2 regions of the Pseudocitrobacter faecalis genome follow, and region 1 is predicted to be linked to the other one. Evidence: predicted binding sites of a transcription regulator. Region 1 holds the regulator's gene; the other holds the start of a gene.
The links. Region 1 encodes LexA, which represses DNA repair genes until DNA is damaged. Its sites were predicted from a motif close to TNCTGTATGTACATACAGNA; they were not measured.
Positions count from the first base shown of each region.

Region 2: a site for LexA is predicted at 1,922-1,941, ahead of metR (HTH-type transcriptional regulator MetR). Genes of this name have one in related genera too.

Region 1 covers NZ_CBDDNJ010000002.1:4,149,342-4,153,877, reverse strand. Annotated here, with positions in the region: gene plsB (glycerol-3-phosphate 1-O-acyltransferase PlsB) at 1-1,523, opposite strand, end outside; gene ACOXYR_RS20135 (diacylglycerol kinase) at 1,654-2,022, shown strand; gene lexA (transcriptional repressor LexA) at 2,132-2,740, shown strand; gene dinF (MATE family efflux transporter DinF) at 2,809-4,137, shown strand; gene ACOXYR_RS20120 (CsbD family protein) at 4,275-4,484, shown strand.
Region 2 covers NZ_CBDDNJ010000002.1:4,256,185-4,260,720, reverse strand. Annotated here, with positions in the region: gene yigL (sugar/pyridoxal phosphate phosphatase YigL) at 1-63, shown strand, start outside; gene bioP (biotin transporter) at 150-1,049, shown strand; gene metR (HTH-type transcriptional regulator MetR) at 937-1,890, opposite strand; gene metE (5-methyltetrahydropteroyltriglutamate--homocysteine S-methyltransferase) at 2,008-4,269, shown strand; gene ACOXYR_RS20605 (dienelactone hydrolase family protein) at 4,313-4,536, opposite strand, start outside.

The sequences.
Region 1 (4,536 bases):
ATACCGTTAACCGTCGGCGTCAGCCATGCCGGACGAATGGCTTCGATAGGATCGATAGACTCGCGCCACTCCGGTACGTGATGGTTCAGGTAGTTCATCAGCGGAATCGGCTCGCCGAAGTTAACGTAGCCCTGGCCCAGGTTACGCAGTTTGCTCAAGCCCTTGAGCATCTGCGGAAGACTCTCTTTCTCTTTGGTCGCGCCACGCAGTTCTTTTGCATACGTACCGACTTCCATCACGTGCTCGTAACCGATGTAAATCGGCACCAGCGTGATAGGACGTGTGCCGCCGCGCAGCATCGCCTGAATGGTCATCGACAGTGTACCGGTTTTCGGATCGAGCAAACGACCGGTACGGGAACGCCCGCCTTCCACAAAGTATTCAACAGAATAACCCCGGCTGAACAGCTCGCCGAGATACTCGCGGAACACGGTGGAGTAGAGTTTGTTGCCCTTAAAGGTACGGCGAATAAAGAATGCGCCCAGACGACGGAAAATCGGGCCGGCTGGCCAGAAATTCAGGTTGATACCGGCGGCAATATGCGGCGGCACCAGCCCCTGGTGATACAACACATAGGAGAGCAGCAGGTAGTCCATATGGCTACGGTGACACGGCACATACACAATCTCGTGGCCGTCGTGCGCCAGCTGGCGAACGCGCTCGGCGTTGTGCACGTTAATCCCCTGATAAAGCCGGTTCCAGGTGAAGCCCAGAATGCGGTCAGTCAGGCGAATCATCTCGTAGGAGAAGTTGGCGGCAATCTCTTCCATCAGCGCGATGGCGTTCTGCTGCGCTTTCTCATGGGAGATTTTTTTGCTGCGTGCTTCGTCTTCAACCGCTTTGGCAATCGCGCGCGAAGCGAGCAGCTTATTGAAGAGATCCTGACGTGCCGGCAGTCGCGGGCCTACCGCCGCCAGACGCTGGCGAGCGAAGTGCATACGCGCCACGCGCGCCAGTTTTTGCGCGATAATTTTATCGGTACCGTGTTCATCGGCCATACGGCGCAACGAGACGGACGGCGAGAAGCGCACAAAGCTGTCACGGCCCAGCCAGGAGACGGCGAAGAATTTCTGGATGCCGTTTAGCATGCGCAGCGGCGGGTTCACCTCGCCTTTTTCACGCCCCGGACGACGACCAAACATCACCGATACCGGCACCATCTGCACGTCCAGATTCGGATTGCTGCGATGCAGATCGAGATAGTCGTGGAACAGCTTGATAGACTCTTCTTTCGGCGTGTAATAGGTGAACACGCGCGGGCCGCCATGGATGAACACATAGCGGGGCAATAGGGTGCCGTCGATCTCCAGCGGCTCAAGCGGGTCGGGGAGATCGTGCGCCAGGCACTGGGCGCGCAAGGTCAGTAAGTCGGCCTTCGAGTTATAAGGCAGGACGTACATGATCGGGCGCGAGGTATCGAGCCCCAATTCCTGGGCAGGCTCTGCCGGAATAGACTTGCTTTTTACCAGTATGCTTAATGGTAAATTCAGTAATTTGTAGTAAATTCGTGGCCAACCGGACATAAACGATGTAAAGCCTCTGGTTAATCATGCAAATGCGCGGCAAGAATATCAGAAAGTCAGCAGGATTTCTGTTCTACCGCCGATAACAGCTACTGTCATTGATGCGTATAACGCTAAAAGGTTCTATTTAATGGCCAATAATACCACTGGACTCACCCGAATTATCAAAGCGGCTGGTTATTCCTGGAAAGGTTTTCGCGCAGCGTGGATAAACGAAGCTGCGTTCCGCCAGGAAGGGGTCGCCTCGGTTGTGGCCATTATCATCGCGTGTTGGCTGGACGTTGACGCCATTACCCGCGTCTTGCTGATAAGCTCCGTCCTTCTGGTGATGATAGTGGAAATTCTCAATAGTGCGCTGGAAGCGGTGGTCGACCGCATTGGTTCGGAGTATCACGAACTCTCCGGGCGGGCAAAAGACATGGGCTCTGCGGCGGTATTGCTGGCGATTTTCGTCGCGGTGATGACCTGGGCCGTACTGCTGTGGTCGCATTTCCACTGAGCCTCGCATAATCTGCGAAAACTCCTGTATTTTGTGCGTTTTGCGGTTCCAAAATAGCCGTTAACTGTATATACTCACAGCATAACTGTATATACACCCAGGGGGCGGAATGAAAGCGTTAACGACCAGGCAGCAAGAGGTGTTTGATCTCATCCGAGATCATATCGGCCAAACGGGCATGCCGCCGACACGTGCGGAAATTGCTCAGCGCCTGGGGTTCCGTTCCCCGAATGCGGCGGAAGAGCATCTGAAAGCACTGGCGCGTAAAGGCGTCATAGAAATTGTTTCGGGCGCATCGCGCGGTATTCGCCTGCTGGTGGAAGAAGAAACCGGCCTGCCGCTGATTGGCCGCGTTGCCGCCGGTGAGCCGTTGCTGGCGCAGCAGCACATTGAAGGTCACTATCAGGTCGATCCTTCGCTGTTTAAACCCAATGCTGACTTCCTGCTGCGTGTTAGCGGCATGTCGATGAAAGACATCGGTATTATGGACGGCGATCTGCTCGCGGTGCATAAAACCCAGGACGTGCGTAACGGTCAGGTGGTTGTTGCGCGTATCGACGAAGAAGTGACCGTAAAACGCCTGAAAAAACAGGGCAACGTCGTCGAACTGCTGCCGGAAAACAGCGAGTTTTCCCCGATTGTCGTCGATCTTCGCCGTCAGAACTTCTCCATTGAAGGGCTGGCCGTTGGCGTGATCCGCAACGGCGAATGGCTGTAATCCTCTCCCGATAACAACGGCGCACCATGCGCCGTTGTTCGTTCTCTTTTCTGTTCAGGTTCGTAAGCATGTCGCTCTTCACGGCTGCCGACAAGGCATTATGGCGTCTCGCCCTTCCCATGATTTTCTCCAATATCACGGTTCCCCTGCTGGGTCTTGTGGATACGGCGGTGATTGGTCATCTGGATAGCGCGGTCTATCTCGGCGGCGTGGCGATTGGCGCAACGGCGACCAGCTTCCTGTTTATGCTGCTGCTCTTTTTACGCATGAGCACCACGGGCTTAACCGCGCAGGCCTTCGGCGCGAAAGATCCCCTCCGGCTTGCCCGTGCGCTGGTGCAACCGCTGTTGCTGGCGTTAGGCGCTGGTCTGCTCATCGTGGTGTTTAAAGGGCCGCTTATCAATCTGGCGCTCACCATTGTTGGCGGGAGCGATGCAGTGCTCGAGCAGGCGCGGCGCTTCCTTGAAATTCGCTGGTTAAGCGCGCCCGCCTCGCTGGCGAACCTGGTGCTGCTGGGGTGGCTGCTCGGCGTTCAGTACGCGCGTGCGCCGGTGATTTTGCTGATCGTCGGCAACGTCCTGAACATTGTCCTCGACCTGTGGCTGGTGATGGGCCTGCATATGAACGTGCAGGGGGCGGCGCTGGCGACGGTGATTGCCGAATATGCCACGATGATCATTGGCCTGCTGATGGCGCGTAAGGTGCTGGTGCTGCGCGGGATTACCTCTGACATGCTGAAGACGGCCTGGCGCGGAAATATGCGCAGCCTGCTGGCGCTCAATCGCGACATTATGCTGCGCTCGCTATTACTTCAGCTCTGTTTTGGCGCATTGACCGTATTCGGTGCGCGGCTGGGCAGCGATGTGGTGGCGGTCAATGCGGTGCTAATGACCATGCTCACCTTCACCGCCTACGCGCTGGATGGCTTTGCCTATGCGGTGGAAGCGCACTCCGGGCAGGCTTACGGCGCGCGTGATGACAGTCAGTTGCAACAGGTCTGGCACGCGGCCTGCCGCCAGGCGGGGATTGTTGCACTGGTTTTTGCGCTGGTGTACGCGCTGGCGGGCAGTCATATCGTGGCGATGCTGACGTCGCTGCCGTCGTTGCAGCAGCTCGCCGATCGCTATGTGCTCTGGCAGGCCATATTGCCGGTAATTGGTGTCTGGTGCTACCTGCTGGACGGCATGTTTATCGGCGCAACACGCGGCGCGGAAATGCGTAACAGTATGGCCGTTGCCGCCGCCGGGTTCGCCCTAACGCTGCTGACGGTGCCGGTATTAGGCAATCACGGTTTATGGCTGGCGCTGGCGGTGTTCCTTGCACTGCGTGGCCTGTCGCTGGCGGTTATCTGGCGTCGCCACTGGCAAAAAGGCACCTGGTTCTCTTCGCAGACATAACGGCGAGGATGGTTAAAGATTCTGAATAGTGAATCGTCAGCGATATCCTCTTCTACACTTATTATCACGTTCAGCAGAAATGAACGCCGAAGGACGAAGTGATATCTCATCCATGATCGAATGATAAGGAGCTGATGATGAACAAAGACGAACTCAGCGGTAACTGGAAACAGTTCAAAGGTAAAGCGAAAGAGAAATGGGGCAAACTGACCGACGATGACATGACCGTTATCGAAGGCCGACGCGATCAGCTGGTCGGTAAAATCCAGGAACGTTATGGATATGCCAAAGACCAGGCAGAGAAAGAAGTGAGCGATTGGGAAACCCATAACGACTACCGTTGGTAGTCTCGCTGACGGCGTAACGCTTAACTCCCCTCAATAAGCGTATCCTGCCCGC
Region 2 (4,536 bases), 110 kb from region 1:
GTGATTGGATCGAACGCGGATGACGCGGTGCCGCACTACCTGCGTAAGCTCTATCTTGATTAAAAAAATGACGACTGAGTATTTATTGCTCAGTCGTCAACCATTCTCTTCGCTACAATGCGTGTTCATCTTCCTGAGAGACATTCATTGTGGCGCTACTCATTATTACCACTCTTCTGTGGGCCTTCTCTTTTAGCTTTTACGGCGAGTATCTGGCCGGGCACGTCGACAGCTATTTTGCCGTGCTGGTGCGCGTTGGCCTGGCAGCACTCGTCTTTCTGCCGTTTCTGCGTACCCGTGGCAACAGCCTGAAAACGGTCGGCCTGTATATGCTGGTGGGTGCGATGCAGCTTGGCGTGATGTATATGCTAAGTTTCCGCGCGTATCTCTACCTGACGGTGTCCGAACTGTTGCTATTCACCGTGCTGACGCCGCTCTATATCACCCTGATTTATGACCTGATGAGCAAGCGTCGCCTGCGCTGGGGCTATGCGTTTAGCGCCTTGCTGGCAGTGATTGGCGCGGGGATTATCCGCTACGATCAGGTAACCTCGCACTTCTGGACGGGCTTGTTGCTGGTGCAGCTCTCCAATATCACCTTCGCGATGGGTATGGTGGGCTACAAACGTCTGATGGAAACCCGCCCGATGCCGCAGCATAACGCTTTTGCGTGGTTCTATCTTGGCGCGTTTTTGGTGGCGATTGTGGCGTGGTCGCTGTTGGGCAACGCTCAGAAGATGCCTGAAACCACGCTGCAATGGGGCATTCTGGTCTTTCTTGGCGTGGTGGCTTCCGGGATTGGCTACTTTATGTGGAACTACGGTGCCACGCAGGTGGATGCCGGAACGCTGGGTATTATGAACAATATGCATGTGCCGGCGGGGCTGCTGGTTAACCTGGCTATCTGGCATCAACAGCCGCACTGGCCGACATTCATTACAGGCGCGCTGGTGATCCTGGCGTCGCTGTGGGTGCATCGAAAGTGGGTCGCTCCGCGCTCTTCACGAACGGAAGATGATCGCACGCGTGGTTCCGCGCTGAACGAATAAACGCCTCCGTCACCGGCTGACGCTGCTCGCCATCGCGCACGGCGGCGTACAGTCGGCTCCACAAACCTTCACCCAGGGGTTTGGTGACCATCAGACCCTGGCGCTCAAAACTCTCCACCACCCAATGCGGCAGCGCGGCAATCCCCATGCGAGCGGCAACCATCTGAATCAACAATAACGTGTTATCGACGCTTTTCAGTGACGGGCTGATGCCCGCCGGTTGCAGGAAGTGACGCCAGATATCCAGGCGTGAGCGCTGCACCGGATAAATCAGCAGCGTTTCGCTGGCGAGATCGTCCGGCGTAATGCGCGTTTTTGCCGCCAGTGGATGGTCAGGCGCGATCACCAGACGCACCTCGTAATCAAACATCGGCGAATAGTGCAGCCCGCTGCGCGGCAGAATATCGGACGTCATGACCAGATCCAGCTCGCCCTGCTGCAGCGAAGGCTGCGGGTCAAATGTGACGCCGGATTTAAAATCCATCTCAACCTGCGGCCAGTTTTTATGGAAGTTTTCCAGTGCAGGCGTCAGCCATTGAATGCAGCTATGACACTCAATGGCAATGCGCAGGCGTGTCTGCTGTGGCTCGTTACAGGCCTGAAGTGCCTGGCTGATTTGCGGCAGCACCTGGTTTGCCAACTGGAGCAGGATCTCGCCCTGCGGCGTAAAGCGCAGCGGCTGGCTCTTACGTACAAATAGCCGAAAGCCAAGGCGCTGTTCCAGATCGCTGAACTGGTGGGAAAGGGCGGATTGAGTCTGATGCAGCGTGGCCGCCGCAGCGGCGAGCGACCCGCAGTTCCGCAACGCTTGTAGCGTCTTCAGATGTTTAACTTCGATCATGAAAGTCCTTCACTTCGGCATGAACAATTTGCGCTTGAGGAATATACAGTAACCGCCAATTATGGATGTGTAAACATCTGGACGGCTAAATCATGAAAATTCCATAAGGGGCATACCATGACCATTCTTAATCACATCCTCGGTTTCCCTCGCGTTGGCCTGCGTCGCGAGCTGAAAAAAGCGCAAGAAAGCTACTGGGCGGGGAAGTCGACTCAGGAAGAACTGCTGTCGGTTGGGCGTGAACTGCGCGCGCGTCACTGGGATCAGCAAAAACAGGCTGGTATCGACCTGCTGCCGGTGGGCGATTTCGCCTGGTACGACCATGTTCTGACGACCAGCCTGATGCTGGGTAACGTTCCGGCTCGTCATCAGAACAGCGATGGATCGGTGGATATCGATACCTTATTCCGCATTGGTCGCGGCCGCGCACCGACCGGTGAACCGGCGGCGGCAGCGGAAATGACCAAATGGTTTAACACCAACTACCATTACCTGGTGCCAGAGTTCGCCAAAGGCCAGCAGTTCAAGCTGACCTGGACACAACTGCTGGAAGAAGTGGACGAAGCGCTGGCGCTGGGCCATAACGTGAAGCCCGTGCTGCTGGGCCCGGTAACCTATCTATGGTTGGGTAAAGTCAAAGGTGAGCAGTTCGATCGTCTGAGTTTGCTGAACGACCTTCTGCCTGTTTATCAACAGGTGCTCAGTGAGCTGGCAAAACGCGGCATCGAGTGGGTGCAGATTGATGAGCCGGCACTGGTGCTGGAACTCCCGCAGGCGTGGCTAGAGGCTTATCAACCTGCTTTTGATGCCCTTCAGGGGGCGGTAAAATTGCTGCTGACCACCTATTTTGAAGGCGTCACGCCTAATCTGAATACCATTACTACTCTGCCGATCCAGGGCCTGCATGTTGACCTGGTTCATGGCAAAGATGATGTTGTCGAACTGCATAAGCGCTTGCCTGCCGACTGGCTGCTTTCCGCCGGGTTGATTAACGGACGTAACGTCTGGCGCGCCGATCTTACGGAAAAATATGCACAAATTTGCGAGATTGTCGGTAAACGTGAACTCTGGGTTGCCTCTTCCTGCTCGCTGCTGCATAGCCCTATCGATCTGAGCGTGGAAACGCGTCTGGATGCGGAGGTGAAAAGCTGGTTTGCTTTCGCTCTGCAAAAATGTGAAGAGCTGGCGCTGCTGCGCGATGCGCTTAATAGCGGTGATACGTCTGCGCTGGCAGCGTGGAGTGCCCCGATCCAGGCTCGTCGTCACTCGACCCGCGTGCATAATGCGGCGGTGGAACAACGCCTGGCGGCGATTACCGCGCAGGATAGCCAGCGTGCAAATGCGTATGATGTGCGGGCGCAAGCCCAGCGTGCGCGTTTTAATCTCCCGGCCTGGCCGACCACCACGATTGGTTCCTTCCCGCAAACCACGGAAATTCGCACTCTGCGCCTGGATTTCAAAAAGGGGAATCTCGACGCTAACCACTACCGCACGGGGATTGCAGAACAGATTAAACAGGCCATTGTTGAGCAGGAACGTTTAGGGCTTGATGTGCTGGTTCACGGTGAAGCCGAGCGTAACGACATGGTGGAATACTTCGGCGAACACCTGGACGGCTTTGTGTTTACGCAAAACGGCTGGGTACAGAGCTACGGTTCCCGCTGCGTGAAACCGCCAATTGTCATTGGTGACGTTAGTCGCCCGGAAGCCATTACCGTTGAATGGGCGAAGTATGCGCAGTCACTGACCGACAAACCGGTAAAAGGGATGCTGACGGGGCCGGTGACGATTCTCTGCTGGTCCTTCCCGCGTGAAGACGTGAGTCGTGAAACTATCGCCAAACAGATTGCGCTGGCGCTGCGTGATGAAGTCGCGGATCTGGAAGCGGCAGGTATCGGTATCATTCAGATCGACGAACCCGCGCTGCGCGAAGGTTTACCACTACGCCGTAGTGACTGGGACGCATACCTCCAGTGGGGCGTGGAAGCTTTCCGTATCAACGCGGCTGTGGCGAAAGATGACACGCAAATCCACACTCACATGTGTTACTGCGAGTTCAACGACATCATGGATTCAATTGCCGCGCTGGACGCCGACGTCATTACCATCGAAACCTCGCGCTCTGATATGGAACTGCTGGAGTCGTTTGAAGAGTTTGATTACCCAAACGAAATCGGGCCGGGGGTGTATGACATTCACTCGCCTAACGTGCCGAGCGTGGCGTGGATTGAAGCGCTGCTGAAGAAAGCCGAACAGCGCATTCCGGCGGAACGCTTGTGGGTGAATCCGGACTGTGGCCTGAAAACCCGCGGCTGGCCAGAGACCCGTGCGGCGCTGGCGAATATGGTGCAGGCGGCGCAGAATCTGCGTCAGGGGTAGAATGTTGAGGCCCGGTAAGCGAATGCATTACCGGGCAAAACGCTTATTTCTTGCCGCCATATTGCGCAAACCACGCCAGCATGCGCTGCCAGCCATCTTTCGCCGATTCTTCATGATAGCTCGGTCGATAATCCGCATTGAACGCGTGCCCGGCATCCGGATAGACAATAATTTCCGCTTTGGCATTCGCAGCGCGCAATGCCTGGCGCATGGTTTCCACCGTTTCAACCGGGATCCCGGTATCCTGACCGCCATAAAGACCGAGTA